Regions from separate parts of the Streptomyces cyanogenus genome, predicted to be linked through region 1. Evidence: predicted binding sites of a transcription regulator. Region 1 holds the regulator's gene; each other region holds the start of a gene.
What was found. Region 1 encodes HrcA, which represses chaperone genes, less so after heat shock. Its sites were predicted from a motif close to TTNGCACTCNGNNNNNCNGAGTGCNAA; they were not measured.

Region 1 (10,274 bases):
TGCGAGGTGCCGAGTTCGCCGTGCAGCTCCCAGAGCAGGTCGACCAGGTCGCTGTGGGTGGCGAGCCGGCCGAGCAGCGGGCGGTAGCGGTCCAGGACGCCGGTCCAGTCGGCGCCGCCGAGGTCGGGCCGCCAGAAGTGGTCACGCATGAGCCGGCCGGTCTCGTCGTACATCTGCCGCCACTCGGCGGCCGGGTCGACGGTCTGCCGGACGCGGGCGAGGTCGACGGTGACGCTGGTGTCGCCGTCGTCCTCGGTGCCGGTGCGGCGGTCGCCGGGGACGACCCGCAGGCGGCCGTCGCTCCACAGCAGGACGCGTTTGCCGTCGCCGCTGACCTCGAAGTGGTCGGCGGTGGAGGCGAGGTGCTCCAGGCGGTGCTGGGCCAGGTCGTAGCGTTCCAGCTCGCTGTGCGGCTCGGGGTCCTCGGGGTGCGCGCGGGAGGCGCCGAGGACGCCCTCCACGGGGTGGCGCAGCCAGAGGACGCCGTCCTTGGCGGCCCGCAGGGTGGAGTAGCGGCCGGCCTCCACCGGGAAGGGCACGATCCGGTCGGCGAGCCCTTCGAGGTCGATCCGGGTGGCCGGGGTGCCCTCGCTGTCGGGGGTCTCGTCCTTGTCGGGGGCCTCGAACGGGCGGCCGTGGCGCTGCGGGCCGAACGGCGAGGGGGTGGTGGCGGCCAGGGTGATCAGGTGCGGGCGGGCGCCGACCACGAACGCGAGGTCGAAGGCGTGCTCGTCGTAGACCGGGTCGAAGGCCCGGTTGGAGAGGAACGCGAGGTGTTTGCCGTCGAGGGTGAAGGCGGGCGCGTAGTCCTGGAAGCGCAGCGGGGTCGCCTCGGTGACCGACAGGTCGGTGGTGTGGGCGATGCGCAGCTGGGAGAGCGGGCGGGGGCCGGGGTGGGCCCAGGCGAGCCAGGCGGAGTCGGGCGAGAAGGCGAGGCCGAAGACCTCGCCGTCGTCGCTGCGGTCGACCTCGCGGACCTCGCCGGTCTCGCGTTCGACCAGGAGCAGTCTGCCGTCGTGCGCGGCCACGGCGGCCCGGCTGCCGTCGGGGGCCATGGCCAGCTCCAGGACCCGGCCGAGCTGTCCGGCGGCGAGCCGGCGCGGCGGGGCGCCGGGCACGGTGCCGGTCGCGGGCGCGAACTCCAGGGCGTCCTCGCCCTCGGCGTCCGTCACCCACACCACCCACTCCTCGCCCTCGGCCCGGAAGGCGCGCGGCATCCGGGCGCGCACGCCGGGGCTGGCGGCCAGGGCGCGGGCGGGGCCGGAGCGGTGGGTGACCCAGTGGATCCCGCCGCGCACGCAGACGGCGCTGCCCCGCGCGGTGTGGTCGGGGGACGCCGCGTCGAACCAGTGGGCGGCGTTCACGGGGCGGGGCCGCAGATCGATCCGCGGGCCGCCCAGCCGCACGTCGAGCCGGCGGGGCTCGGCCCCCTCCTCCAGGCCGTCCAGCAGCCAGAGTTCACCGGCCGAGCCGTAGACGACGCGGGTTCCGTCGCCGGCCGCGTGCCGGGCGTAGAAGCCTCCCCCGCTCTCGGTGTCCCCCGGTGGGGTGTGCCGGCGCAGGTCGGAGCCGTCGGGGAGGGAGGAGTAGAGCGCGCCGGTGCCCTCGTGGTCGGAGAGGAAGCAGATCCGGTCCCCCGCCCACACCGGGCACTCGATGTTCCCGGCGATGTCCTCGTGCAGCCGGACGAAGGCGCCGCTGCCGTCCCGGTCGATCCACAACTTGCCCGCCGTGCCGCCCCGGTAGCGCTTCCAGTGGGCGGCCTCGCGGCCCATCGGCGCGGACAGCAGCACGGTGGCCGGTCCGAGAGCCACATCGCCGACCGGGCCGTACGGCAGGGTCTCGGCCGGTCCGCCGTCCAGCGGGACGGCGTGCGCCCAGCTCTGCCGGGAGCTGGGCCGGCCGTGCGCGCCGAGCGCGAGCACCCGCCCGTCGGGGGTCCAGCCGAGCGCCTCGGTACGGCGGTTGCCCCAGTACGTCAGCCGCTTGGCGGGGCCCCCGTCGACCGGGGCGACATGCACCTCGGGGGCGCCGTCCCGGGTGGAGGTCCAGGCGAGGTGCCGTCCGTCCGGCGATATCCGGGGCCGGGTCACCGGCGTGTTGTCGGCGCTGACCCGCCAGGCCCGGCCGCCGTCCAGCGGCGCGAGCCACACGTCGTCCTCGGCGACGAAGGTCACCAAGTCGCCGTGCAGATGGGGGAATCGGAGGTAGGCGGACGTTCCGGTTTCCGTGGTTCCCGTCGAAGCACCCTGAGTCACGCCGTCACTCTACGCAGCGACGGGTGGGCGCCGCTCCCGCTTTCGGATCACTTGCCCTGCACGGGCCAGACGGTCCGCGTGACGGTGACGGTGACGGTCACGTCCGGCTCGGGCTGTCCCCCGGTCGGCGCGCGGTACGTCGGTCCGGGCTTCGCCGAGCAGTTGCCGAGCCCGGCGACACGGAACACCTGTCTGCCGCCGACCTTGGCCGTCAGGTCACCGCGCACACAGGCGCCGTCGACGGCCTTGGTCACCAGCCCGGTGACGACGATCTTCCGCCCGTCATCGGTCTGGCCCTGGCAGTCGACGGAGACGACGGTGCTCTCGGACGGCGCCGGCGAGGTGCCGTGCGTGCCGTCGTCCCCCTGGTGTCCGGTGCAGCTCAGCCAGTCGACGTTCACGTGCCGGTGCTCCAGCGCGGCGGTCGCCGTCCGGTCGGTGGTGTAGGCGACGGTCGCGGACCCGAGCCCGCCCGGCTGACACGCCACGACGGCACCCGCACCCGCAGCGACGAGCCCCGCCACGGCCACCGCTCGCGTCCCGCGCCGCACCCGCCTCGATACGCCCATACGGGGCAGCGTGCCACCGGGCCGGACCGCACGGAAGACCGCATACGGCCACTCACTCGTTCGGAGGCGCCCCCGAAGGGGCGCGGGGAGCTGCGCGACCAGCCACGGCCGAGCGGCGCACGACGGCGGGTGACCTCGCGTCACCCCCGGCGGCGGGCGTCAGCCGCGCAGCAGCAGCCACTCCTGGAGTTCGACCAGGTTGCCCTCCGGGTCCTTGAGGTGGGCCACGCGCATGCGGTCGGTCATGGGGGCCGGGCCGTGCAGCAGGACCGCGCCACGGGCGGTGATGCCGGCGCAGTAGGCGTCGAGGTCGTCGACGCGCAGGACGACCAGGGAACGGTGGCCGGTGGCGGTGTCGCCCAGCTCGGCCAGGACCTCGGCCATCATCGCGCGGTCCTGCAGAGCGATCCCGGCGGAGCCGGTGTGCGGGCTGAACTTCTCGTACGGGCCCCGGGTCGCCCCGGACTGCGGCTTGAGGCCGAGAACCTCGGCGTAGAACTGGTAGCAGGCGGCGAAGTCGGTGACCAGCAGCCGGACTTGGGCGAGTTCCAAGGTGTCCCCCAGGGGTTCAGGACCAGCGGCCGGTACGGCCCAGCAGCAGGGCCGCGGCGGCGGTGCCGGCGGTGGAGGTGCGCAGGACGGTGGGACCGAGGACGTAGGGCTGCGCGCCCGCCTCGGCGAAGAGCGCCAACTCCTCCGGCGAGACACCGCCTTCGGGGCCGACGACCAGCACGATCTCGCCCTCGGCGGGCAGTTCGGCGGTGGCCAGGCGTGCGTCACCGCTCTCGTGGAGCACCGCGGCGAAGTCCGCCCGGGCGAGCAGCGCGCCCACCTGCCTGGTCGTCGCCGCGTCCGCGACGTCGGGGAAACGGACCCGGCGGGACTGCTTGCCGGCCTCGCGGGCGGTGGCCCGCCACTTGCCGAGGGCTTTCAGACCGCGCTCGCCCTTCCACTGGGTGATGCAGCGGGACGCCTGCCAGGGCACGATCGCGTCGACGCCGACCTCGGTCATCGTCTCGACGGCCAGTTCGCCGCGGTCGCCCTTCGGCAGCGCCTGGACGACGGTGATGCGCGGGCTGGCCGGCGGCTCCTCGTGCACGGGCTCCAGGTCCGTGACGACCAGCCGGTCCTTGCCCTCGGCGGCCTTGACGACGCCCTCCGCCCAGCGTCCGTGCCCGTCGGTGAGGACCACGTCCTCGCCCGGCCGCAGTCGCTTCACGGACACGGCGTGCCGTCCCTCGGGGCCGTCGAGCACGAACTCCGGCCCGAAGCGGTCGAGTTCTCCGAGCTGGTCGACGACGAAGACGGGCGCGGTCATCGCGGGTCACCTCCGGGCAGCGGCAGGTCCGACAACGCTGTCCCTGCCTCGGCGAGTTCGGCCGCCAGCACCTCCACCAGCCGTCCGGCCGGCAGCTCCCGGGCCATCCGGTGGCCCTGCCCCGCCCACAGCGCCATGCCCTGCGCGTCCCCGGCCTTGGCGGCGGCCTTGCGCAGCGGCGAGGTCAGGTGGTGGACCTCCGGATAGGCGGCGGGGGCGTACGGGCCGTGCTCGCGCACGAAGCGGTTGACCAGCCCGCGGGCCGGGCGGCCGGTGAAGGCGCGGGTCAGCTCGGTGCGCGCGAACAGGGGGTTGGTCAGCGCCTGCTTGTGCAGGGCGTGCGCGCCGGACTCGGGGGTGGCGAGGAAGGCGGTGCCCAGCTGGGCGGCGCTCGCGCCCGCCGCGAGGACGGCGGCGATCTGGCTGCCGCACATGATGCCGCCGGCGGCGACGACCGGGATGCGTACGGCCTCCCGGATCTGCGCGACCAGCGACAGCAGTCCGATGCCGGAACCGTCGTTCTCCGGGAGGTCCCGGTGGGTGCCCTGGTGTCCGCCGGCCTCCACACCCTGGGCGATCACCGCGTCCGCGCCGGCCCGCTCCACCGCGCGGGCCTCCTCGACGGTGGTGGCGGTGACCAGGGTGAGGGTTCCCGCCCGGCGGAAGGTGTCGAACACCTCCCGGCTCGGCACGCCGAAGTGGAAGGAGACCACCGGCACCGGGTTGTCGAGGAGGACGGCGAGCTTGGCGTCGTAGCCGTCGTCCCGGCCGCTGTCCGGGTCGCCCAGCTCGGTCTCGTACCAGGAGGCCTCGCCGGCCAGCTGGTGCGCGTACACCTCCACCGCGCCGGACTCACCGTGCTCGGGCTGCGGCATGCACACGTTCACGCCGAAGGGCCGGTTCGTGAGCCCGCGCAGCTGCTTGATCTCCTGGTACATGCCGTCGGCGGTCTTGTACCCGGCGGCGAGGAACCCGAGGCCACCGGCCTCGGAGACGGCGGCGGCGAGCTGCGGGAGGGAGACACCGCCCGCCATGGGGGCCTGCACGATCGGGTGGGGGAAGAGATCGGTCAGCGGGGAGGACATGACGGCATGTTGTCACGTCCTCCGAACAAGTCCGAATCCGGGCTTCCCCCGGCATAGGCCACTGGCATAGAGGGGGCCGGAGCCCCCCGTACGCCCGTCCTCAGCGCCCGTTGAAGGCGTCCTTCAGCCGCGAGAACAGCCCCTGCTGGCCCGGCTGGAACTGGCCCTGCGGGCGCTCCTCGCCGCGGAGCTTGGCCAGCTCGCGCAGCAGTCGCTCCTGCTCGGGGTCCAGCTTGGTCGGCGTGGTCACCTCGACGTGCACGATCAGGTCACCCCGGCCGCCGCCGCGCAGATGCGTGACGCCCCGGTTGTGCAGCGGGATCGACTGGCCGGACTGGGTACCGGGCCGGATGTCGACCTCCTCCATGCCGTCCAGCGTCTCCAGCGGCACCTTCGTGCCGAGGGCCGCCGCCGTCATCGGGATCGTGACCGTGCAGTGCAGGTCGTCACCGCGCCGCTGGAACATCGGGTGCGGCAGCTCGTGGATCTCGACGTACAGGTCGCCGGCCGGACCACCGCCGGGGCCGACCTCGCCCTCGCCGGCGAGCTGGATCCGGGTGCCGTTGTCGACACCGGCCGGGATCTTCACGGTGAGCGTGCGGCGGGAGCGGACCCGGCCGTCGCCGGCGCACTCCGGGCACGGCGTGGGCACGACCGTTCCGAAGCCCTGGCACTGCGGGCAGGGCCGCGAGGTCATGACCTGGCCCAGGAAGGACCGGGTGACCTGGGAGACCTCACCGCGGCCGCGGCACATGTCACACGTCTGCGCGGACGTGCCGGGAGCCGCGCCCTCACCGTTGCAGGTGTTGCAGACGACCGCGGTGTCGACCTGGATGTCCTTGGTCGTCCCGAAGGCCGCCTCGCCCAGCTCGACCTCGATCCGGATCATCGCGTCCTGGCCGCGCCGGGTGCGCGAGCGCGGCCCGCGCTGCGACGCCGTGCCGAAGAACGCGTCCATGATGTCGGAGAAGTTGCCGAAGCCGCCCGCGCCGAAGCCGCCCGCGCCCGCGCCGCCCGACTGGGAGAGCGGGTCGCCGCCGAGGTCGTAGACCTGCTTCTTCTGCGGGTCCGACAGCACCTCGTAAGCGGCGTTGATCTCCTTGAACCGCTCCTGGGTCTTCGGGTCGGGGTTGACGTCCGGGTGCAGCTCGCGCGCGAGCCGGCGGAACGCCTTCTTGATCTCATCCTGCGACGCGTCGCGGCGCACGCCGAGAACGGCGTAGTAGTCCGTGGCCACTTACGACTCCGCCAGGATCTGTCCGACGTACCGTGCCACTGCGCGTACCGCTCCCATCGTTCCCGGGTAGTCCATGCGGGTCGGTCCGACCACGCCGAGCTTGGCAACCGCCTCGCCGCCCGAACCGTAGCCGACCGACACGACGGAGGTGGAGTTGAGTCCCTCGTGGGCGTTCTCGTGGCCGATGCGCACGGTCACGCCCGGATCCTTCGCCTCGCCGAGGAGCTTGAGGAGCACGACCTGCTCCTCCAGGGCCTCCAGGACGGGCCGGATCGTGAGGGGGAAGTCATGCACGAAGCGGGTGAGATTGGCGGTACCGCCGATCATCAGCCGCTCCTCGTTCTCCTCCACCAGTGTCTCCAGCAGAGTGGAGAGCACCGTGGAGACCGTACCGCGGTCCTCCGGCTCGAAGGCCTCCGGCAGGTCCTCGACCAGCTTCGGCACATCGGTGAACCGGCGGCCCGCGACCCGGCTGTTGAGCCGCGCCCTGAGGTCCGCGAGCGAGGCCTCGCCGAACGGCGCCGGGCAGTCGACCATACGCTGCTCGACCCGGCCGGTGTCCGTGATCAGCACGAGCATCACGCGCGCGGGAGCCATCGAGAGCAGCTCCACGTGCCGGACCGTGGACCGGGTCAGCGACGGGTACTGCACGACGGCGACCTGCCGGGTCAGCTGCGCCAGCAGCCGCACCGTCCGCGCCACGACGTCGTCCAGGTCGACGGCGCCCTCCAGGAAGTTCTGGATGGCCCGCCGCTCGGGCGCGGTCATCGGCTTCACGCCCGCGAGCTTGTCCACGAAGAGCCGGTAGCCCTTGTCCGTGGGGATCCGCCCCGCGCTGGTGTGCGGCTGGGCGATGTACCCCTCGTCCTCCAGGGCCGCCATGTCGTTGCGGACGGTCGCCGGGGAGACCCCGAGGTTGTGCCGCTCGGTCAGGGCCTTCGACCCGACCGGCTCCTCGGTGCCGACATAGTCCTGGACGATGGCGCGCAGTACCTGAAGCCTGCGTTCACTCAGCATTCGCGCGCACCTCCAGCATGTCGTCCCCTCGTCCCTTCGGGTCGTCGGCCTGGCACTCTTCGCATGCGAGTGCCAACGTTCCCCCGGCCCAGTGTACGGCTGTCGGGTACACACTGGGCAAGGTCGGGCCGCGGTACCGGTTCGTACCGCTAGCGTCGCCGCTATGAGCGTGACTTGGGAAGAGCTGGGCTGGGAACGGCTGACCGCCGGGGTGGGGCGGTGCCGGCTGCCCGGCTGGGACTGCACGGCGGGGCTGGTCCTCGGGGAGGACACGGCGCTCCTCGTGGACGCCGGGTCGAGCCTGGCGGAGGGGGCCCGGCTGCGCGCGCAGGCCGAGGAACTGGCGGGCGGCCGTGTGACCCATCTCGCGCTCACCCACCCCCATTTCGACCACGTGTTCGGCGCGGCCGCGTTCGCCGGGGCCGAGGTGTACGCGGCGGTGGGCCTGGACGCGGCGCTGTCGCACGAGCGCGCGGAGCTGCGCCTGGACGCGATCAGGAACGGGCTGCCGGTGGCGGACGCGGACGAGGCGGTGGACGCGCTCGTCCCGCCCGGCCACCTGGTCTCCGGCGAGTGGACCCTCGACCTCGGCGGCGGCCGGCAGGCGCTGCTGGCCAACGTGGGCCCCGGCCACACCGCGTACGACCTCGCGGTCCTGGTGCCGGGGGATCCGGAGGTGGTCTTCTGCGGCGACCTGGTGGAGGAGTCCGGCGAGCCGCAGGCGGGCCCGGACGCGGTCCCGTCCCGCTGGCCGGACGCCCTCGACCGGCTGCTGGCCCTGGGCGGCGAGGACGCGCTGTACGTGCCGGGTCACGGCGCGGTGGTCGACGCGGGGTTCGTCCGCCGCCAACGACAGGACCTGGCAGCACGGTTCGGCGTGATCTGAGCTGCTCTTCCCGGCCGTTCCGGCGTGTCGTACGCCGCGGTGCGCGGCTTCTCCTATCGTCATCCGAATGCGCCCACCCGTCTCCCGCCACCGCCCTTCCGACGAGGGTCCCTCGGGCCCGCGCCCTCGTGTGTACTCCGCCGACCTGACCCCTCCGTGGAAGAAGCCGAAGCCGGTGCCGGAGGTTCCGGCCGAGCCGGGCCTGGTGGTGGAGGAGCCCGGCACCGGGTTCTGCGGGGCGGTGATCCGCTGCGAGGCCGGCACCGTGACGCTGGAGGACCGCTTCGGCAAGCACCGGGTGTTCCCGCTGGAGCCGCGCGGCTTCCTGCTGGAGGGCCGGGTGGTGACGCTGGTCCGGCCGTCCTCGCCGGCTCCGGTACGGCCCACCCGTACGGCCTCCGGTTCGGTCGCCGTCCCCCGGGCACGCGCGCGTGTGGCCCGCGCCGGCCGCATCTACGTGGAGGGCCGGCACGACGCCGAGCTGGTCGAGAAGGTGTGGGGCGACGACCTGCGGATCGAGGGCGTGGTCGTGGAGTACCTGGAGGGCGTGGACGACCTGCCGTCCATCGTGGAGTCCTTCGCCCCGGGCCCGGACGCCCGCCTGGGCGTCCTCGTGGACCACCTGGTGCCGGGCACGAAGGAGTGGCACATCGCGGAGTCGGTGACCAGCGAGCACGCGCTGGTGGTCGGCCACCCGTTCATCGACATCTGGCAGGCGGTGAAGCCCTCCTCGCTGGGCATCGAGGCGTGGCCGGCGGTGCCGAAGGGGCAGGACTGGAAGACGGGCGTGTGCCGGGCGCTGGGCTGGCCTTCGGAGAACACCGGGGCGGTGTGGCAGGCGATCCTGAAGCGGGTGGGGTCCTACAAGGACCTGGAGCCGGAGCTGCTGGGGAGGGTGGAGGAGCTGATCGACTTCGTCACGGGCAGCGGTGGGGCCTGACGAACTCGATGACCAGGTGGGAGCGGAACGTCGGTTCACAGGGGTTCACCCACCCGAGTGATCAGTCCACCAGGTCACGTACCACCGCGTCCGCCAGCAGCCGCCCCCGCAGGGTCAGCACGGCCCGCCCCTGCTCGTACGGCCCCTCCTGAAGCAGCCCGTCCGCCAGCGCGCGCCGGGAAGCCGCCAGCCCCTCCTCCTTCAGCAGGGACAGCAAAACCCCTTCCCGCAGCCGCAGCTCCAGCAGGATGCGCTCCACCCGCCGGTCCTCGTCGGACAGCAGCTCCCGGCCCGCGCCCGGGGAGCGGCCGGAGGCGAGGGCCGCCGCGTACGCCCCCGGGTGCTTGACGTTCCACCAGCGGACCCCGCCCACGTGCGAGTGGGCTCCGGGGCCCGCGCCCCACCAGTCGGCGCCGCGCCAGTACAGCTCGTTGTGCAGGCAGCGGCCCGCCTCGGAGGTGGCCCAGTTGGAGACCTCGTACCACTCGAAGCCCGCCCGGCCCAGCATCTCCTCGGCGATCAGGTACCGGTCGGCGTGCACGTCGTCGTCGGTCATCGGGACCTCGCCCCGGCGGATCCGGCGGGCGAGCTGGGTGCCCTCCTCCACGATGAGCGCGTAGGCGCTGATGTGGTCGGGGCCGGCACCGAGGGCGGCCTCCAGGGACGCCCGCCAGTCGTCGTCGCTCTCCCCCGGCGTGCCGTAGATCAGGTCGAGGTTGACGTGCTCGAAGCCCGCCGCCCTCGCCTCCGCGACACACGCCTCGGGGCGGCCGGGGGTGTGCGTCCGGTCGAGCACGCGCAGCACATGCTGCCTGGCACTCTGCATGCCGAAGGAGATCCGGTTGAAGCCGCCCGCGCGGAGGGTGGCGAGGTACGCGGGGTCGACGGACTCCGGGTTCGCCTCCGTGGTGATCTCCGCGTCCGGCGCCAGCCCGAACTCGTCCCGGATCGCCCCCAGCATCCG
Region 2 (10,274 bases), 960 kb from region 1:
CCGGATACTGTCCCGGTATGGACCCTCTGCCCACCCCGCAGACCCAGCCCGGCCGGGACGGTCTCGCCGCCCTGCTGGCGCAGCCCCGCACCGCGCTGATCGGCCTGGACTTCGACGGCACGCTGGCCCCGATCGTCGCCGACCCCGAGCAGGCCCGCGCCCACCCCGACGCCGTACCCGCACTGGCCGCGCTCGCCCCGAAGGTGGCCTCCGTCGCCGTGGTCACCGGCCGCCCGCCCGAGGTCGCGGTCCGCTACGGCGGCTTCGCCGGCGTCCCCGGCCTGGAGCACCTCACCGTCCTCGGCCACTACGGCGCCGAACGCTGGGACGCGGCCACCGGCACGGTCACCGCCCCGCCCCCGCACCCCGGCGTGGCCGCCGTCCGCACCGAGCTGCCCCGCCTGCTGGAGCGCGCCGGCGCCGGCGAGGGCACGTGGATCGAGGAGAAGGGCCGGGCCCTCGCGGTGCACACCCGGCGCGCCGCCGACCCGCAGGCCACGTTCGAGTCCCTGCGCGGCCCCCTCGCCGACCTCGCCGGCCGGCACGGCCTGATCGTCGAACCCGGCCGTCTGGTCCTGGAACTGCGTCCCCCGGGCATGGACAAGGGCGTGGCCCTGCTGGACCACGCCCGCGCCATCGGCGCCGGATGCGTCGTCTACGCCGGCGACGACCTCGGCGACCTCCCCGCCTTCGCCGCCGTCGAGAAACTCCGCACCGACGGCACCCCCGGCCTGCTGGTCTGCAGCGGCAGCACCGAGGTCACCGAGCTGGCGGAACGCGCCGACCTGGTGGTGAACGGCCCGGAGGGGGTCGTCGGCCTCCTCCGGGCGCTCGCCGCTCAGCTCGGCTGATCGGTCAGCGCGTCCAGCTGGTCCAGGAACCACCGGGCCGGCGGCAGCGCGGTCGCGGCGGCGGCCAGCCGCTTCGAGCGTTCCGCCCGCTCCGCCTCCGGCAGGCTCAGCGCCTCGTGCAGGGCCCGGGCCGTGCCCGCGATGTCGTACGGGTTCACCACGAACGCGTCCTCGCCCAGCTCCTCGTACGCCCCGGCCTCCCGCGACAGCACCAGCGCGCAGCCCTGGTCGGAGACGACCGGGACCTCCTTGGCGACGAGGTTCATGCCGTCCCGGATGGGGTTCACGAGGGCCACGTCGGCCAGCCGGTACGCCGCCAGGGAGCGCGCGAAGTCGTCCTTCACGTGCAGCACGACCGGGGTCCACTGCGCCGTGCCGTACCGCTCGTTGATCTCCTCCGCGGCCTGCTGCACCTCGGCGGTGTACTCGCGGTACACCGCGAGGTCCTGCCGGGACGGGTAGGCGAACGCGAGGTGGACGACCTTCTCCCGCCACTCGGGGTGGTCCGCCAGCAGCTGCTCGTACGCCAGCAGCCCGCGCACGATGTTCTTGGACAGCTCGGTCCGGTCCACCCGGACGATCGTCTTCCGGCCCTCTCCGATCTCCGCCCGCAGCGCCGCCATCCGCTCGTCCACGTCCGGCTCGTGCGCCCGCTTGCGCAGGAAGTCCGCGTCCGCGCCCAGCCCGTGCACCCCGATCCGGGTGCCGGACGGGATACCGGGCCCGAGCACCGCGTGACAGCAGTCGGTGAACGCGTCCGCCCACCGCCGGGTGAGGAACGCCGCCCGGTCCGCGCCCAGGATGCCGCCGAGCAGCTCGGCGGCGATGTCGTCGGGCAGCAGCCGGAAGTAGTCCGGCGGCGCCCAGGGGGTGTGCGAGAAGTGACCGATGCGCAGGTCGGGACGGAGCTGGCGGAGCATGCGGGGGGCGAGGGCCAGGTGGTAGTCCTGGATCAGCACCGCCGCGCCCTCGGCCGCCTCCTCGGCCAGCGCCTCGGCGAACGCCCGGTTGTAGGCCTCGTACGACCCCCACTGCCGCCGGAACTCGGCGTCGAAGACCGGCTCCAGCGGGGTCTGGTACAGCATGTGGTGGACGAACCACAGCACCGAGTTGGCGATGCCGTTGTACGCCTCGGCGTGCACGCTCGCGTCGATGTCGAGCATCCGCACCCGCTGCCCGCCGGTCTCCTCGGCCGGCAGCAGGCCGCCGTCCGCGCGTCGCACCGCCGCCCGGTCGCCGTCGCCGAGCGCGGCGCACACCCAGACCGAGCCCGCGTCCGAGCCGATGGCGGACAGTCCCGACACCAGCCCGCCGCCGCCCCGTCTGGCGTGCAGCGAGCCGTCCTCGCCCACCTGGTAGGAGACCGGGCCGCGGTTCGACGCGACCAGCACCCGGGCCTTTTCAGCAGCAGCACGCGTGGAAGCCATACGCCTCAACCTAGCCCGGCCCGGAAACACTCAAACGTACGTTCCGCCCGGCGAGGGCGGGGCAGGCGGCCGTATACGGCGCTTCACGCCACCTTCCGTTCGGCGTACTCCGCGATCTCCACCATGGGCGGCCGTTCCTCGGTGTCCACCGAGTAGGTACGCGGCTCGAACCCGTCCTCGCCCCGCTCGAACTGGGTGAGCGCGGGCCGGACGAGATGCCCGCGCGCGAGCCGCAGCTGAGCCGTGCGGTAGATCGCCGCCGCCATCCGGCCCAGGGCCTGCCCGTCCTGGTGCCGGTGCTTGCGCACGCCCAGGTCGACCTGGGCCAGCGCGTCCAGGCCGACCAGGTGCAGCGCGTCGACCAGCATGCCCAGCTCCACGCCGTAGCCCACGGGGAACGGCAGCTGTTCCAGCAGGGAGCGGCGGGCCGCGTACTCGCCGCCCAGCGGCTGCACGAACCCGGCCAGCTGCGGCCAGTGCATGTTCAGCAGCGGGCGGGCCATGAGTTCGGTGACCCGGCCGCCCTGCCCGGCCGTGCCGCCGAGCGGACGGTCGTACATGCCCTTGACCAGGTCGACGTCCGGTTCGGTGAGCAGCGGGCCGACGGTCCCGGTGACGAAGTCGGAGGAGAACTCCTTCAGATCCGCGTCGACGAAGCAGACGATGTCGCCGCTGGTCACCAGCAGCGAGCGCCACAGCACCTCGCCCTTGCCGGGGACGGCGGGTATGCGCGGCAGGATGTCGTCGCGGTGGACGACCCGGGCGCCCGCGCGCGCGGCGACCTCGGAGGTGCGGTCGGTGGAGCCGGAGTCGACGACCACGATCTCGTCGACGAGCGGGACCTGGTCCACGAGGTCGTGCCGGATCACCGCGACGATCTCGCCGACCGTCTCCTCCTCGTTGAGAGCGGGCAGGACGACGCTGATCGTCCGGCCCGTGCGCTGTTTGGCGGCCAGGACCTGGTGCAGCGGTCGGTCGGCCACGGACCAGGAGCGGGTGCTCAGCCAGCGCTCGACTTCTTCCAGCACGGTCGGCGGCTCCTCACTGTCACGACCACACGTCACCGTGTGATCCATCTCGCGGTTCGGACGACTATCTCAACTGTCCTGGCCTTCGGTTACAGTCTTGAACAACGCCGATGACCATCGCATGTCGGGGGTCACGAGCGTCCACAACCGAATACCGCTCATCCAGAGGGGCAGAGGGACACGGCCCGATGAAGCCCCGGCAACCCTCCAGCCGGCTCTCGTCTTCGCAGCGAGGCTCCCGGCTAGGGAAGGTGCCAAATCCGTCTCACGGCGAGATGCGTCGTGAGGAAGATGAGGAGAAAGGGCCTCGCCTCCATGGCTGTGCAGACAGTTGCAACCTCCAGCGAAACCACCGTCGACCTCGGCCCCGCCGCCGCCCTGAGCTGTCGCGAGTGCGGTCACCGCGTCCCGCTCGGTCCGGTCTTCGCCTGTGAGGAGTGCTTCGGCCCGCTCGAGATCGCCTACGACTTCTCCGCCTACGACACCGAGGAACTGCGCCGGCGCATCGAGGCCGGCCCCGCGAACATCTGGCGGTACGCGCCGCTGCTGCCCGTCCCGGCGGACGTCGCCGGCAAGCCCAACCTCAACCCCGGCTGGACCGAGCTCGTCAAGGCCGACAACCTGGCGCGCGAACTGGGCGTGACCGGCGGTCTGTACGTGAAGGACGACTCCGGGAACCCGACCCACTCCTTCAAGGACCGGGTCGTCGCCCAGGCCCTGGAGGCCGCCCGCGCCTTCGGCTTCACCACGCTCTCCTGCTCCTCCACCGGCAACCTGGCCGGCGCCGTCGGCGCAGCCGCCGCCCGGGCCGGCTTCCGCTCCTGCGTGTTCATCCCGCACGACCTGGAGCAGGGCAAGGTCGTCATGGCCGCGGTCTACGGCGGCGAGCTCGTCGGCATCGAGGGCAACTACGACGACGTGAACCGCTTCTGCTCGGAGCTGATCGGCGACCCGGCCGGCGAGGGCTGGGGCTTCGTCAACGTCAACCTGCGGCCCTACTACGCGGAGGGCTCCAAGACCCTGGCGTACGAGATCTGCGAGCAGCTCGGCTGGCGGCTGCCCGACCAGATCGTGGTCCCGATCGCCTCCGGCTCCCAGCTCACGAAGATCGACAAGGGCCTGCAGGAGCTGATCAGGCTGGGGCTGGTCGAGGACCGGCCCTACAAGATCTTCGGCGCCCAGGCCGAGGGCTGCTCCCCGGTCTCCACCGCCTTCAAGGCCGGCCACGACGTGGTCCGTCCGCAGAAGCCGGACACCATCGCCAAGTCCCTGGCCATCGGCAACCCGGCCGACGGGCCGTACGTCCTGGACGTCGCGCGCCGCACCGGCGGTGCCGTGGAGGACGTGACGGACGAGCAGATCGTGGACGCGATCAAGCTGCTGGCGCGGACCGAGGGCATCTTCGCGGAGACGGCGGGCGGCGTGACCGTCGGCGTCACCCGCAAGCTGCTGGAGGCGGGGGTGCTGGACCCGGCGAAGACCACGGTCGTCCTCAACACCGGCGACGGCCTGAAGACCCTGGACGCGGTGGCCGGGACCGGCGTCACCGCCACCATCCGCCCGACCCTGGACTCCTTCCGAGAGGCTGGCCTCGCATGAGCGTGACCGTTCGCATCCCCACCATCCTGCGCACCTACACCGGTGGGCAGGCCGAGGTCGCCGCCGAGGGGGCGACGCTCGGCGAGGTCATCGCCGACCTGGAGAAGAACCACACCGGGATCGCGGCCCGGGTGCTGGACGACCAGGGGAAGCTGCGCCGGTTCGTCAACGTGTACGTCAACGACGACGACGTCCGGTTCGAGCAGGGCCTGGACACGGCGACCCCCGACGGTGCCGGTGTGTCCATCATCCCGGCGGTGGCCGGAGGCTGACCGGCCCGCCGGCCGGCTCTCCATTACCTTCGGTAACATCGGTTACCGATTGTTCATCGGATTGCCCCCTCCGTAAGAGAAACGGAGGGGGCAATTCTGCGTGATTGAGCGCGGTAGAGTTGGGGAACACGGTCTCGGCCCCCAGGTCGGCGGCCCTGTAATCATGCCGAGTGGCCCGACAAGAAGTAGCCAAAGTGTGCGGGTTCTCTGCGGCTTTTGTGGGGCCCGACTTGCCCTGAATCCAGGTGAATTCTCACCACTTTCCGGACCTCCCGCGTCCAGAATTCTCGTCCGATTGACCTGTTGCAGACGGCAGTTGGACAGATACATTCAGCCGCGGTCGACGCGTTCCGGCGCACGCCCCCGGCCAATGGGGGGTGAGGTCTGACCCGGGTCCGCGAAGTGTGGATCTGTGCAAGGGCCAGTAATAGGGGAGTTAGGCATGGCTCAGGGCACCGTCAAGTGGTTCAACGCGGAGAAGGGGTACGGCTTCATCGCGGTCGACGGTGGTGCGGACGTCTTCGTCCACTACAGCGCGATTCAGATGGACGGCTACCGCACCCTGGAAGAGGGCCAGCGGGTCGAGTTCGAGATCTCGCAGGGCCAGAAGGGCCCGCAGGCCGACATGGTTCGCGTCACCGCCTGAACGTTTCTTGTCCGAAGGGCCCGCACCTCGCAGAGGGTGCGGGCCCTTCGCCGTCCCCGGGTTCCACTGTTCGCGGGCGGCTGACGCGGGGCCCGTACCCGTGCAGGCGCTTGCACTCGACCATGCCGAGTGCTAATCATTGGCGTTAGCACTCTGAAGGTGAGAGTGACAGTGAAGGACCGGGTCGGTGAGGCCCGCGGGCCGGGTGGGGCAAGGAACCACGAGGCCGGCGAGCCGTCCGTCGCGGGCGCGGGCGCGGTCCGAAGGAATCACCCCCAGTCCTGGAGGGACCACTTCACATGGCCAAGATCATCGCGTTCGACGAGGAGGCGCGGCGCGGCCTCGAGCGCGGCATGAACCAGCTCGCGGACGCCGTGAAGGTGACGCTCGGCCCCAAGGGCCGCAACGTCGTCCTCGAGAAGAAGTGGGGCGCCCCCACGATCACCAACGATGGTGTCTCCATCGCCAAGGAGATCGAGCTCGAGGACCCGTACGAGAAGATCGGCGCCGAGCTGGTCAAGGAAGTCGCCAAGAAGACGGACGACGTCGCCGGTGACGGTACGACCACCGCGACCGTGCTCGCCCAGGCCCTGGTCAAGGAAGGCCTGCGCAACGTCGCCGCCGGTGCCAACCCGATGGCCCTGAAGCGCGGTATCGAGAAGGCCGTCGAGGCCGTCTCCGCCGCCCTGCTGGAGCAGGCGAAGGACGTCGAGACCAAGGAGCAGATCGCCTCCACCGCGTCCATCTCCGCCGCCGACACCCAGATCGGCGAGCTGATCGCCGAGGCGATGGACAAGGTCGGCAAGGAAGGCGTCATCACCGTCGAGGAGAGCAACACCTTCGGCCTGGAGCTCGAGCTCACCGAGGGCATGCGCTTCGACAAGGGCTACATCTCCGCCTACTTCGCGACCGACATGGAGCGCATGGAGGCGGTGCTGGAGGACCCGTACATCCTCATCGCCAACTCCAAGATCTCCTCGGTCAAGGACCTGCTCCCGCTCCTGGAGAAGGTCATGCAGTCGGGCAAGCCGCTGCTGATCATCGCCGAGGACGTCGAGGGCGAGGCCCTGTCGACCCTGGTCGTCAACAAGATCCGCGGCACCTTCAAGTCCGTCGCCGTCAAGGCCCCGGGCTTCGGCGACCGCCGCAAGGCCATGCTCGGCGACATCGCCATCCTCACCGGCGGCGAGGTCATCTCCGAGGAGGTCGGCCTCAAGCTGGAGAACGCGACCCTGGACCTCCTGGGCCGCGCCCGCAAGGTCGTCATCACCAAGGACGAGACCACCATCGTCGACGGTGCCGGCTCCTCCGAGCAGGTCAACGGCCGCGTCAACCAGATCCGCGCCGAGATCGAGAACAGCGACTCCGACTACGACCGCGAGAAGCTCCAGGAGCGCCTGGCGAAGCTCGCGGGCGGCGTGGCCGTCATCAAGGCCGGTGCCGCCACCGAGGTGGAGCTCAAGGAGCGCAAGCACCGCATCGAGGACGCCGTCCGCAACGCGAAGGCGGCCGTCGAGGAGGGCATCGTCGCCGGTGGTGGCGTGGCCCTGCTGCAGGCCTCCCAGGTCTTCGAGAAGCTGGAGCTGGAGGGTGACGAGGCGACCGGCGCCAACGCCGTGCGCATCGCGCTCGAGGCCCCGCTGAAGCAGATCGCCGTCAACGCCGGCCTCGAGGGCGGTGTCGTGGTGGAGAAGGTGCGCAACCTGACCCCGGGCCACGGCCTGAACGCCGCGACCGGCGAGTACGTCGACCTGGTCGCCGAGGGCATCATCGACCCGGCGAAGGTGACCCGTTCTGCCCTGCAGAACGCCGCCTCCATCGCCGCGCTGTTCCTCACCACCGAGGCCGTCATCGCCGACAAGCCGGAGAAGGCCGCCGCGCCGGCCGGCGGCGGCATGCCGGGCGGTGACATGGACTTCTGATCGACCTGACGGTTGATCGCCTGTCCTTCGGACCGAGGGCGGCACTCCCAGCTGGTGGCTGGGGGTGCCGCCCTCGGGCGTTTGCCGAAGGCTAGGTCCTCGGCGTGACCGCCACCGACAGCGTGTCGCCCGGCCTCAGCCTGTTGTAGAGCCATACGGCGTTCTTCGTGTCGAGGCCGATCCAGGCGCCGCGGGGGCCGCAGGCGAGTGAGCCGACGTAGAGGCTGGACCTGTCGGTGCCACGCAGCTCGACCACGTACGGTTCGGCCACCTTGCAGGCGGACTTGGTGAGTCCGTAGGCCGTGTCCCGTGTGAGGTCGAGTTTCGCGGCGACGGTCAGCAGGCCGGCGGAGGGGCGGGTCGGGTAGCCCGAGGTGATGCGCATGACCCGGCCGTCGACGGTCAGGACCCGCCTCTCGACGTCCACCGTGCCGGTGACCGGGGACGTGAGAGGGGTGGGGGTGGGCGTGGGCGTGGGGGACGCCGGGAGCCGGGGAGCGGTGGCCGCCGGGGCCTGGCGGTGGGCCGGAGTGCCGTCGCCCGGATTCAGCGCCAGTGCGAAGGCCGCCAGGGCGAGGGCCGCGGCGCCCGCGCCGAGGACGAGGGCCGTGCGACGGCGGCGGTTCCGGCGGACGGCGCGGCGGCGGATCCCGGGAGCGCCGAGGGCCGGCGGTCTCTCGTTCGCCGTCGCCAACTCGCGGAGTGCGGTGGTCAGGTCGTCCGGGACGAGGTCATCCGACACGGCCGCCCTCCTTCCGTACCGGCTCATCGGCCTCGTCCGTGCCCAGCTGCCTCGCCAGTGCCGCCCGGCCCCGGGACAGCCGGGCCTTGACCGTACCCACGGGCGCGCCGGTCTCGGAGGCTACCTGCTCGACACTCAAGTCGCACAGATGGTGCAGGACGATCGCCAACCGCTGCGCCTGGGGCAATTGGCGCAACGCTGCCACCAGGGCGGTGTGTTCGGGGCCGGGGCCGGGAGTCGACTCGGGCGGCGTGTGCCGTCGCATCAGTTCCAGCCAGCGCCTGGCGCGCCGCCAGCGGCTGACCGCCAGCCGTACGGCGACCGTGCGGATCCAGGCCTCGGGGGCGCTGTCGGCCAGGAAGGACTTCCGCCGGTCCCAGGCGCGCACGAACGCCTCCTGCACCACGTCCTGGGCCTCGCCGTGGTCTCCGGTGAAGGCGTAGAGCTGCCCGGTCAGGCGGGGGAAGGCCGCCGCGTAGAAAGCGTCGAACTCGTCCTCGGTCATGCCCTCCGCCGGAGTCTTGCCGCGTCTTGCTGAGTCTTACCGGGTCTCTCTGCTTTCTTTCTGTGTCTTGCGTTTCCCGTGCAACCCGCCTGTCCCGCCCGTGCGTACAGGTCCCGTGGGCCGCAGGCGCGGCGTACATCGAAACACACGTGACCGAAGGAGAAGACGATGCGGACGGGTGCCCGGATCCATGACGACTTCGCTGCCTGCGCGCGCGCCTGCTGGCCCCGGCTCCTCGTCACCGCGCGGTTGCTCACCGAGGACCTGCCCGAGGCGGAGGAACTGGCACGGAGGACGCTGGTACGGGTGTACGCGCGCTGGCGCCGCGTTCCGCGCAACGACGTCGACTTCCACGTACGGCGTCACCTCGTGCGGAGCCGGCTGCGGCGGCCGTGGCCGCTCGTGGGCCGTGCCGCCCGGCAGCGGGCCGTGCTGGTGCTGCGGTACGGCGAGGGGCTGCCGGACGCGCAGATCGGTCAGCTGCTCGGCATCTCCAAGGGCGCGGTGCGCCACGTCGCCAGGCGTGGGACGAAGGCGGCCGGGGGTGACGAACAGCGGTTGCGCGAGGCCTACGCCGCCGTGGCCGGTGACGTGGTTCCCGGCCCGCTCCCGCTGGACGCGGTGATCGCACGGGGGCGGGCGAGGCGGCGGCGCCGGGCCGCGGTGACCGCCGGTGCCTGCGCGGTGGTGCTGGTGGCCGGGGGCTCCCTCGCCGTCGGCCGGGTCGCCGGGAGCGGCCACGGTGAGTCGTCCGGTACGGCGGGCAGTCGGGTGGTGGGTTCCGTGCGGATCGTGGCGCCCGGGGAGCGGGTGCAGGCGGCGCCCGGCGTGGAGATGTGGCTGACCGCGGACGGCAGTCACTGGTCAACGCCGCAACAGGCCGATCGGTTCCGCGGGTTGGACGCCTACTCGCGCCACGAGCCGGGGGTGTCCCTGCAGGCGGAGCCGGTCGAGGGCAGGTACTTCCTGTCCGGCCTGTACTACGGCGTCACCGGGGACCCGGGACGCGTCGAGCTGAGCACCGGTCACCGTCAGGTCGCCGCCAAGGTACTCACCCTGGCGGGCAGCCCCGGCTGGGGGGTCTGGTACGCGACCACGTCGCTGTCCGCACAGGACACCAAGGCGCTCATCGTCGAGGGCATGGAGAAGACCCGGGGCGGTGAGGGCGTCAGGGTGTACGACGCCGCCGGCGCCGTCGTGGCACGGCTGCGGAGCGGGGGGTGGTCGGCATGACCCCGGAGCTCAAGGAGGAACCCAGGGAGAGGCCCGAGGAGAAGCCCAG
Region 3 (10,274 bases), 2.1 Mb from region 1:
ACCCCGCGCGGGCTGCTCGGCGGGATCAGTTCCCGGACGGGGCGTAAGTACGGGCCGCAGTAGCGAGGGGTGGCGCTGCCGTCCCGGTGGGAAGATGGGCGGGACGGTACCGGACCAGGGGGGCCGGAGGCGGCGCCATGACGTTCGTACAGCTCATCGAGTGCAGGACGAGCCGGCTGGACGAGATGAACCGGCTCATCGACGACTGGGTCGAGCAGACCAAGGGGAAGCGGACGGCGACGCACGCGGTGGTCGGCACGGACCGCTCGGACGCGTCGCACATCGTGGAGATGGTGGAGTTCCCGTCGTACGAGGAGGCGATGCGGAACTCGAACCTCCCGGAGACCGACCGGATCTTCCGGGAGATGGTCGCGCTGTGCGACGAGATGCCGACGTTCATCGATCTGGACGTCGTACGGGACGAGAACCTGATGGTGGCCACCGTGCGGCGGTTCTTCGAGGCGCTCGCGACCGCGGGCGAGCTGCCGCCGCTCAACGACCTGCTGGACGAGGACATCCACAGCCACGACCCGGCGAACCCGCAGGACACCATCGGCCTGGACAACGCCCGCGCCGAGTTCCGGATGTGGCGCGGCGCCTTCGACTTCGCGTTCACGGTGGCGGACGTGATCGCCCAGGGCGAGCGGGCCTGCGCGCGGTGGACATGGGACGCGACGCACAAGGGCGACTTCCTGGGGATCGCACCCACCGGCAGGCAGGTCACCATGACCGGGATGACGCTGTTCCGGTTCGCGGACAACGGCAAGATCGCCGAGACCTGGTGGCAGCACGACCAGCTGGGGCTGATGCAGCAGCTCGGCGCGCTGGACGAGCTGGAGCAGTAGACCGCGCCGGACGCGTGGGAGCACTGGACCGCGCCGGACGCGTTGGCGCAGTGGACAGGGCGAAGGCCCGGCTCCCCGTCCGGGGTGCCGGGCCTTCGCTCAGGCGTGGGTCGCTCAGTGGGCGTGGCCGTGGCTGTGGCCGTGGCCCGCGGCCTCCGGCTCCTCTTCCTTCTTCTCGACGACCAGGGTCTCGGTCGTGAGCAGCAGGGAGGCGATGGAGGCGGCGTTCTCCAGAGCGGAGCGGGTGACCTTGACCGGGTCGATGACGCCGGCCTTGATCAGGTCGCCGTACTCGCCGGTGGCGGCGTTGTAGCCCTGCCCCTTGTCCAGGTCCTTGACCTTGGACACGATGACGTAGCCCTCCTGGCCGGCGTTCTCGCCGATCCAGCGCAGCGGCTCGACCACGGCGTTGCGGACGACCGTGACACCGGTGGCCTCGTCGCCGGTCTTGTCGAGGTTGCCCTCGAGGACCTTGGAGGAGTGGACCAGGGCGGAGCCACCACCGGAGACGATGCCCTCCTCGACCGCGGCGCGGGTCGCGGAGATGGCGTCCTCCAGACGGTGCTTCTTCTCCTTCAGCTCCACCTCGGTGGCGGCGCCGACCTTGATCACGCACACGCCGCCGGCCAGCTTCGCGAGGCGCTCCTGGAGCTTCTCGCGGTCCCAGTCGGAGTCGGTGTTCTCGATCTCGGCCTTGATCTGGGCGACGCGGCCCTGCACGTCCTCGGACTTGCCGGCGCCGTCGACGATCGTGGTGTCGTCCTTGGTGACGGTGACGCGGCGGGCGGAGCCGAGCACGTCGGTACCGACCTGGTCGAGCTTGAGGCCGACCTCCTCGGAGATGACGGTGGCGCCGGTGAGGACGGCCATGTCCTGCAGCATCGCCTTGCGGCGGTCGCCGAAGCCGGGGGCCTTCACCGCGACGGCGTTGAAGGTGCCGCGGATCTTGTTGACGACCAGGGTCGACAGGGCCTCGCCCTCGACGTCCTCGGCGATGATCAGCAGCGGCTTGGAGGAGCCGGCCTGGATGACCTTCTCCAGCAGCGGCAGCAGGTCCGCGATGGCGGAGATCTTGCCCTGGTGGATGAGGATGTACGGGTCCTCCAGGACGGCCTCCATGCGCTCCTGGTCCGTCACGAAGTACGGCGACAGGTAGCCCTTGTCGAAGGCCATGCCCTCGGTGAAGTCCAGCTCCAGACCGAAGGTGTTCGACTCCTCGACGGTGATGACACCGTCCTTGCCGACCTTGTCCATCGCCTCGGCGATCAGCTCGCCGACCTGCTGGTCCTGGGCGGACAGCGCGGCGACGGCGGCGATGTCGGACTTCTCGTCGATCGGGCGGGCGGAGGCCAGCAGGTCGTCGGAGACGGCCTTGACCGCGGCGTCGATGCCCTTCTTCAGGGCGGCCGGGGAGGCACCGGCGGCGACGTTCTTCAGACCCTCGCGGACCAGCGCCTGGGCGAGGACCGTGGCGGTGGTGGTGCCGTCACCAGCGATGTCGTTGGTCTTGGTCGCCACCTCCTTCACCAGCTGGGCGCCGAGGTTCTCGTACGGGTCCTCGATCTCGACCTCGCGGGCGATCGTGACACCGTCGTTGGTGATGGTCGGAGCGCCGAACTTCTTGTCGATGACGACGTTGCGGCCCTTGGGGCCGATCGTCACCTTGACCGTGTCGGCAAGCTTGTTGACGCCGCGCTCAAGGGCGCGACGGGCGTCCTCGTCGAACTTCAGGATCTTCGCCATGACAGCGGGAGCCCTCTCGAAATCTGTGGGTGAAAAGACGCTGCGCCCCGGGCGCCCGGCTTCTTATCGGTCGCGGGGGCCAGGGGCGCAGCTCAAAGCGGAGAGTCGCTTGAGGTGATTACTTCTCGATGATCGCGAGGACGTCGCGAGCCGAGAGGACGAGGTACTCGTCGCCGTTGTACTTCACCTCGGTGCCGCCGTACTTGCTGTAGAGGACGACGTCGCCGACCTTGACGTCGAGCGGCAGACGCTCGCCGTTCTCGAACCGGCCCGGGCCCACGGCGAGGACGGCGCCCTCCTGGGGCTTCTCCTTCGCGGTGTCCGGGATGACCAGGCCAGAGGCCGTGGTCTGCTCGGCGTCCAGCGGCTGGACCACGATGCGGTCCTCGAGCGGCTTGATGGCAACCTTGGAGCTGGCGGTCGTCACGATCCGACCTCCCCCTTCGGAGATCTCACGGGGTTAACTGTCTGAGGTGGCGACCAGGTCGATCCGTCGTCGCGGGTGCCGGACCTGCCCGTCGCGTTTGTCTGGCACTCTCCAGGGGGGAGTGCCAGAGCCGAGACTATGACCGGGATTAGCACTCGGTCAAGCGGAGTGCCAATCGCGGTGCGGCGCGTCGGCCGTGAACGGCGTGCGCGGGCGCCCCGGCGGCGTCGTGTGCGCCGGGCCGGCGCTCAGAGGTAGTCCTCCAGGCGCCCCACCGTCAGGCCCTCCTCCTGTGCCTTCCTCAGCACGTCGACCGTGCGCTTGCGCAGGGAGGGGCCCGTCGACTCGTCCGGGCCCACCAGGACGATGTCGCCGGGGCGCAGGTGGCGGGGGCCGTGGGTGTAGGCGAGGCCGGCCGGGGTGAGGGCGGCGCGCCAGAGGACGAGGGCGGAGATGCCGCAGCCGGCCGCGGCGCGCCGGGTGGTGCGGTCGTAGGAGCCGTAGGGCGGGCGGAAGAGGCGCGGGGTGACGCCGAGGCGGGTGCGCAGGCGAGTCTGCTGGCCGCAGATCTCGGCGCGCTGGCCGGCGTACGGCAGTCCGGCCGGCGCCCGGTGGTCGAGGGTGTGGTTCTCGATGCCGGCGCCGAGCGCGTGCAGGCGGGCGAAGTGGCCGTAGCCGGGGGCGGCGACGCTGTCGGTGAGGAAGAGGGTGACCGGCAGCCGGAGGTCGCGCACCATGTCGACGAAGCGGGGGTCGCGTTCGGAGCCGTCGTCGTAGGTGAGGAAGACGACCGGGTCGCGGGTGCGGACGTGGTCGACCACCGGGGGCAGGACGGGGACCCCCGGGTGCTCGGCGAGCGGACGGGCCGGGTGCACCGGGGAGCGGGCGAGCGGCCGGGTCAGGCCCCAGTGCCGGTAGCCGGGGCCGGGCGCGGTGGCGTGTGGGCGTACCCCTTCGGCGGCCTTCTTGCCGAGGCGTTCGATGGGGTCGACGGACTGGGCGCAGCCCGCCAGGAGCAGGGCCGGGGCGAGGACCGCGGCCGGGCCCCGCAGGCGCCTCACAGGTAGTCCTCCAGGCGGGCCACGGCGTAGCCCTCGCGCGTGACCTTGTTCAGGAAACGGCGCATGTCGTCCACCATCGTGCCGTCCCAGTCGTCCCGGCCGCGGAAGTGGGTGAGGACGATGTCGCCGGGGTGCAGGCTGCGGTCCCAGTCGCGGTACTCCCAGTGGTCGACGAAGACCTCCTCGTCCCAGATGGGCGCGTACCTGATCCCGCAGGCCTTGGCGGCGCGCAGGGTGTCGCCGTTGTAGTTGCCGTACGGCGGCCGGAACACGGTGGGCGCCCGGCCGAACTCCCGCTTCATGACGGCCTGCATGCCGCAGATCTCGTCCTTCTGCTCCTCGTAGGAAAGGCCGGGCAGGTAGGGGTGGGTGAGGGTGTGGTTGTTGAGGGTCACGCCCTGGGCCTGCATCCGGCGGAAGTAGCCGTAGTCGTCCTTGACGAGGTAGTTGCTGAGGAAGGCCGAGTACGGCACCTTCAGCTCGCTCATCATGCGCAGGAAGGCCGGGTCCTTCTCGGCGCCGTCGTCGATGGTGAGGAAGACGACCCGCTGCTTGGTGGGGACCGCGGTGAAGACCGGCGGGAGGTCCTCCTCCTCCTGCCCGTCCACCTCGAAGCCGTCCCGGGGGGTGATCTTCGGCTTCCTGGCCGGTGGTGCGGGGGGCGTGAGCGGGACGCGGTCCAGGCCCCAGCGCCGGGCGGCGGCGGCCAGCCGGGCCTGTTCGGCGGCCGCCCGGGCCTGCGGGTCCGGGGCGCGGGCGGGGCCGCCGTGGCCGGTGGCGGGTTCGGCGCCGCCGGCGCAGCCGGACAGGAGGGCGGCGGCGGCCAGCGTGAGGGCCGCGGAGCCCACGGCCGTCTTCCGGGAGGTGCTCACGGCGAGCCGCGCCCGCTTTTTGTCATTTTGTACTACTGCTCGCATGGTGCCGGATCCTCCCAGGACCCGGCCCCCGATCCCGGCCGACACCGCCGCCGTCGGGCGCACCATCCACCGACTGGCCCACAATGACCCGGTGAACGACCTCGCTCTGCTCCTCAGCCCCGAAGGCCGCGCCCTCCTCGACGAGGTGCGGGACACCGAGCCCGCGCAGGAACTTGCCGTGGCCACCCGGCTGCGCCGCGACCACCCGGCCGAACTGGTCTCGGCCGCGCTCGGCCAGGCCCGGCTGCGGCAGCGGGCGGTGGCCAAGTTCGGGGCCGAGGACGCCGGCCGGATGTTCTTCACGCCGCACGGGGTCGAGCAGTCGACCCGGGCGAGCGTGGCGGCCTACCGGGCCGGGCGGCTGCGGGAGCTGGGCGTGGCCTCCGTCGCCGACCTGTGCTGCGGGATCGGCGGGGACGCGATCGCGATGGCGCGGGCCGGGATCCGGGTGCTGGCCGTGGACCGGGACCCGGTCACGGTGGCGGTGGCCCGGGCGAACGCCGAGGCGCTGGGGCTTGCGGGCCTGATCGAGGTGCGCGAGGCCGACGTCACGGAGGTGGACACCGCCGGGTACGACGCGGTGTTCGTGGACCCGGCGCGCCGGGGCGGACGCGGCCGGGTGTTCGACCCGGAGGCGTACTCGCCGCCGCTGTCCTGGGCGGTCGGGACCGCGCTCGCGGCGCCCCGGGCCGCGCTGAAGATCGCGCCGGGCATCCCGCACGAGGTGATCCCGGCGGCGGCCGAGGCCGAGTGGATCTCAGACGGCGGGGACGTGAAGGAGGCGGTGCTGTGGTTCGGGACCGGGGCGCCGGGCGCCGTGCGGGCCACGCTGCTGCCCGGCCCGCGCACCCTGCCCGGCCGCGGGCTGCCCGATCCCGCGGTGCGGCCGGTGGGGCGCTACCTGTACGAGCCGGACGGTGCCGTGATCCGCGCCCACCTGGTCGCCGAGGTGGCCGAGGAGGTCGGCGGCGGGCTGCTGGACCCGACCATCGCCTACGTCACGGCCGACGAGCCGCGGTCCACGCCGTACGCCACCGGCTACGAGATCACCGACCGGCTGCCGTTCAACGTCAAGAAGCTGAAGGCCCTGCTGCGCGAGCGCGAGGTGGGCACGCTGACCGTGAAGAAGCGCGGCTCGGCGGTGGAGCCGGAGGAACTGCGCCGCAAGGTGCGCCCGCACGGGCCGAACGCGGCCACCGTGTTCCTCACCCGGGTCGCCGGGGCGCCGACGATGCTGATCGGCCGTCCGCTGGGCTGACGCCGGCGCACTCCCCCGCCCTGCGCAGCAGCAGGCGCCGTTCCCGCTCGTTGTGGGTCAGGCCGGCGGCGCGGAGGAACTCCTCGCGGGCCTCGGCGGTGCGCCCGAGGCGGGACAGCAGGTCGCCGCGGACGCTGGGCAGCAGGTGGTAGCCGCGCAGCGCGGGCGCGTCGGCCAGGGCGTCCACCAGCTTCAGGCCCTCCGCGGGGCCGTCGGCCATCGACACGGCGACCGCGCGGTTCAGCTCGACCACCGGGGACGGCGCGCGGACGGCCAGCAGCCGGTACAGGGTGGCGATGGCGCGCCAGTCGGTCTCCTCGTACCTGTACGCGCGCGCGTGGCAGGCGGCGATGGCGGCCTGGAGGGTGTACGGCCCGGGCGGGCCGCTCGCGGTGGCCTCGGCGCGGTCGAGGGCGCGGACGCCGCGCGCGATGAGCATGCGGTTCCAGCGGCGGCGGTCCTGGTCCTTCAGCAGCACCGGTGCGCCGTCGGGGCCGGTGCGGGCGGCGGCGCGGGAGGCCTGGAACTCCAGCAGCGCGGTCAGGCCGTGCACCTCGGGCTCCTCGGGCATCAGCGCGGACAGCACCCGGGCCAGCCGCAGCGCGTCCTCGCACAGGCCGGGGCGCAGCCAGTCGTCGCCTGCGGTGGCCGCGTACCCCTCGTTGAAGATCAGGTAGATGACGTCCAGCACGGAGCCGAGGCGGGCCTCGCGCTCGGGCCCGTACGGCACCTCGAAGGCGACGTTCCGCTTCGCCAGGGTGCGTTTGGCGCGGACGATCCGCTGGGCGATCGTCGGCTCCGGCACCAGGTGGGCACGGGCGATCTCGGCCGTGGTCAGGCCGCCCAGCAGGCGCAGGGTGAGCGCGGTGCGGGCCTCCGGCGACAACACCGGGTGGCAGGCGGTGAAGACCAGCCGCAGCAGGTCGTCGTCGATGTCGTCCGGGTCGGCGGGTTCGTCGTACGACGGCGGGGCCGTCTCCAGGTCCCGGCCGATCTCGGCGAGTTTGCGGGCGTAGGTCTCGCGGCGCCGGACCAGGTCGACGGCCCGGTGCCGGGCGGTGGCCATGAGCCAGGCGCCCGGGTTGTCCGGCACCCCCTCCCGGGGCCACCGCTCCAGGGCGGCGACCAGGGCGTCCTGCGCCAGCTCCTCGGCGATGCCGACGTCCCGGACGATCCGGGCGACGCCGGCGATCACACGGGGCGACTCCAGGCGGAAGACGGTCTCGATCGCGTGTGCCGCGGTGGGCTGTGATTCCACAGCCCACCATGCAACACCCTGGTCGACGGACGGCCAAACGGGCTCAGCCCTCGGCGATCTCCCGCAGCTCGCAGGCGAACCGCCACTCCGTGCCGTGGATCTTCAAGAAGCGCTGGGTCCACTCCAGCGCCTCCGCCCGGTCCTTGCACTGCATGAGCGCGTAGCCGCCGACGACCTCCTTGGACTCGGTGAACGGACCGTCGGTGACCGAGACCTTCGTGCCGTCCCAGTCCAGCCGGACGGCTTCGGCGGACGGGGTGAGCCCGGCGGTGTCGAGCAGGACACCGGCCTTGGTCATCTCCTCGATCAGCTCGCCCATCCGCTGCATCAGCTCCTCGCTGGGGCCGCCGGCGGGGCCGGTGGACTCGTCGATGCGCACGAGCGACAGGTAGCGGGGCATGGTGTCTCCTTCGGTCGGGGCGGCGGGTCCGTTCCCCGCCGCTCACCCTTGCGTCGAACGGGAGGGAGCCGGATCGACACGCTCGCGGAAAAATCTCCGGGATTTTTTTCGCCGCCCCCCGCCCCGCCGCTCAACCTCCCGCCGCCCCGCCGCTCAACCTCCCGCCCGTCCCGCCGGCCCGGGCGGCCCGTTACTTCAGCGCGAAGCCGAACGACGCCTTCTTGTACGGCGCCCCGAGCGCCTTCCCGCCGAAGACGGCGGCCGCGTCCGTGACCAGGCCGGACGGCCGTCCGCGCAGCACCCACACCGCGCCGTCGCCGCCGTCCTCGCCAGGGGCCGCGGCGGCCAGGTCGGCGTGGCCGTTGCGGTCGACGTCCAGCAGCCGGACCACGTACCCGAAGGAGTCGTACGGCTCGGCGGTGCCGGGAACGCCCCTGGTGTTCTGCCCGAACGCCTGGGCTCCGGCGCCGGTCAGCCCGGAGCGGCTGCCGCGCAGCACGTCGACCACGCCCTCGCCGTTCTCGTCGGGCGCGCCGACCGCCACGTCGTCGATGCCGTCCCCGGTGATGTCGCCGACCGCGACGGCCTGGCCGAACTTGTCGTTCGACTCCCGGCTGCCGGGGACGCCGGGCGTGTCCTGCGTGAACCGCTTCCAGGTGGACTCGCCGCGCAGCCCGGCGGCGCTGCCGTACATCACCCAGATCGCGTTGTCGTCCTGGAAGCCGGTGACGAGGTCGTCGTAGCCGTCGCCGTCGAGGTCGCCGAGCGCCGCCGCGCCGTCCCCGCTGCGGTAGGGGGTGGTGACGGGGGCGAGGCCGGCGGGGCCGCTCAGGTACAGCCGGCTGCAGTTGTTGCCGTCGCCGCAGTAGCCGGTCAGCACCAGGTCGGAGCGGCCGTCGCCGTTGATGTCACCGGTGTCGCCGTCGCGGATGTCGACGTACCGGAGGTGGTCGGGGTCGAGCGGGGTGCGTGCGGCCGGCGTGCCGCTGCGCTTGAGCGGGCCCTTCCAGATGCTGCCGGTGGTGCCGGCCGGGTCGTCGCCCCCGCCGAAGCCGGCCCGGAACAGGGCGAGGTCGAGCCGCCCGTCACCGTCGAAGTCCCCGGTCTGGGTGTCGGTGGCCGGGATGGACCTGCCGCCGGACAGGCCGCGCGGGCCGCCCCAGACGACGACCCCGCCGTCCCGCGGCGAACCGCTGCCGACGACGAGATCGGCGTAGCCGTCACCGTCCAGGTCGCCCTTGGAGATCTGCTGCCCGAAGCCCTGCCCCTTGACGGGGTTTCCGGGGATGCCGGCGGTGGCCCGGCTGAGGATCGTGCGGTGGCCGGCGGACAGCCCGTGCGGGCCGCCGTACAGCACGGCGACGTAGCCGGCCCGGGCCTGGCCACCGACCGTGGCGTTCGGCGCCCCGATGGCCAGGTCGGCGTAGCCGTCGCCGTTGAAGTCGTCACGGACCGGGGCGGCGCTCCTGGCCGGGGCCGCGGAGACGGCCGGGACGGCGAGGCCGAGGGCGGTGAGGCCGAGGGTCAGCGGCAGTGCCCAACGGGCGTGCGAACGCGAGCGGAACAACGAAAAACCCCCTGGTGTACAGCTGTTCGGTCATCGCAGCAGACCCGTGCGTCACCCGGAAGGTTGTACGCGTCAGCGCAGGGACGCCCAGAGCCGGCTCGCCCGCGGCTCCTCGGCGACGACCCGGTTGGGGTCGGAGGGTGCCGTGGTTACCGGCATGGTCACCGTCCGCACCCGGTCGGCGGTCAGGCCCCGCAGGCTCCGGCCGAGACCCACCAGTTCGTTCAGCGAGTCCAGGCCGGTGTCGGTGGTGAGGCCGGCGGTGACGGCGTCGGCGACCTGGTACAGCCTGGCCGGGTCGGTGAGCAGGCCGGCGCCGGAGAGCTGTTCCAGCAGGTCCTTGACCAGCATCTGCTGCAAGCCGATGCGGCCCAGGTCGCTGCCGTCGCCTATGCCGTGCCGGGTGCGGGCCAGGGCGAGGGCCTGTGTGCCGTCCAGGTGGTGGGTGCCGGCCTTCAGGCGCAGGTGGCTCTGGTCGTCGTCGATGTCCTCGGTGGTCGTGACGTCGACCCCGCCGAGCGCGTCGACCAGCTTCGCGAAGCCGGAGAAGTCGATCTCGACGTAGTGGTCCATGCGGACGCCGGTGAGCGACTCGACGGTCTTCACCGCGCACACCGGACCGCCCAGCTCGTAGGCGCTGTTGAACATGGCGCCGTACGCCGGTGCCGAACTGCCGCCGGAGGACAGCGGGCAGGACGGACGGGTGACGAGGGTGTCGCGGGGGATGCTGACGACGGTGGCCCTTGTCCGGCCGGCGTCGAGGTGCACGACCATCGCGGTGTCGGACCGGGCGCCGCC

Region 2: a site for HrcA is predicted at 5,933-5,959, ahead of groL (chaperonin GroEL). Genes of this name have one in related genera too.
Region 3: a site for HrcA is predicted at 3,164-3,190, ahead of groES (co-chaperone GroES). Genes of this name have one in related genera too.

Annotation. Positions count from the first base shown of each region.
Region 1 covers NZ_CP071839.1:3,110,872-3,121,145, forward strand. Annotated here, with positions in the region: gene S1361_RS13975 (S41 family peptidase) at 1-2,258, opposite strand, end outside; gene S1361_RS13980 (hypothetical protein) at 2,306-2,827, opposite strand; gene S1361_RS13985 (VOC family protein) at 2,987-3,379, opposite strand; gene S1361_RS13990 (16S rRNA (uracil(1498)-N(3))-methyltransferase) at 3,396-4,145, opposite strand; gene S1361_RS13995 (nitronate monooxygenase) at 4,142-5,230, opposite strand; gene dnaJ (molecular chaperone DnaJ) at 5,331-6,467, opposite strand; gene hrcA (heat-inducible transcriptional repressor HrcA) at 6,468-7,484, opposite strand; gene S1361_RS14010 (MBL fold metallo-hydrolase) at 7,648-8,370, shown strand; gene S1361_RS14015 (DUF3097 domain-containing protein) at 8,438-9,310, shown strand; gene hemW (radical SAM family heme chaperone HemW) at 9,372-10,274, opposite strand, start outside.
Region 2 covers NZ_CP071839.1:4,071,742-4,082,015, reverse strand. Annotated here, with positions in the region: gene otsB (trehalose-phosphatase) at 18-851, shown strand; gene S1361_RS18285 (alpha,alpha-trehalose-phosphate synthase (UDP-forming)) at 839-2,278, opposite strand; gene S1361_RS18280 (glucosyl-3-phosphoglycerate synthase) at 2,362-3,306, opposite strand; SAM riboswitch class I at 3,462-3,604, shown strand; gene thrC (threonine synthase) at 3,622-4,905, shown strand; gene S1361_RS18270 (ubiquitin-like small modifier protein 1) at 4,902-5,177, shown strand; gene S1361_RS18265 (cold-shock protein) at 5,620-5,823, shown strand; gene groL (chaperonin GroEL) at 6,123-7,745, shown strand; gene S1361_RS18255 (hypothetical protein) at 7,837-8,487, opposite strand; gene S1361_RS18250 (SigE family RNA polymerase sigma factor) at 8,477-8,992, opposite strand; gene S1361_RS18245 (sigma factor-like helix-turn-helix DNA-binding protein) at 9,161-10,225, shown strand; gene S1361_RS18240 (transglycosylase domain-containing protein) at 10,222-10,274, shown strand, end outside.
Region 3 covers NZ_CP071839.1:5,244,572-5,254,845, reverse strand. Annotated here, with positions in the region: gene S1361_RS23805 (SDR family NAD(P)-dependent oxidoreductase) at 1-63, shown strand, start outside; gene S1361_RS23800 (ester cyclase) at 138-845, shown strand; gene groL (chaperonin GroEL) at 960-2,588, opposite strand; gene groES (co-chaperone GroES) at 2,707-3,015, opposite strand; gene S1361_RS23785 (polysaccharide deacetylase family protein) at 3,264-4,076, opposite strand; gene S1361_RS23780 (polysaccharide deacetylase family protein) at 4,073-4,993, opposite strand; gene S1361_RS23775 (class I SAM-dependent methyltransferase) at 5,085-6,251, shown strand; gene S1361_RS23770 (RNA polymerase sigma factor) at 6,199-7,509, opposite strand; gene S1361_RS23765 (YciI family protein) at 7,553-7,909, opposite strand; gene S1361_RS23760 (FG-GAP-like repeat-containing protein) at 8,100-9,476, opposite strand; gene S1361_RS23755 (LCP family protein) at 9,549-10,274, opposite strand, start outside.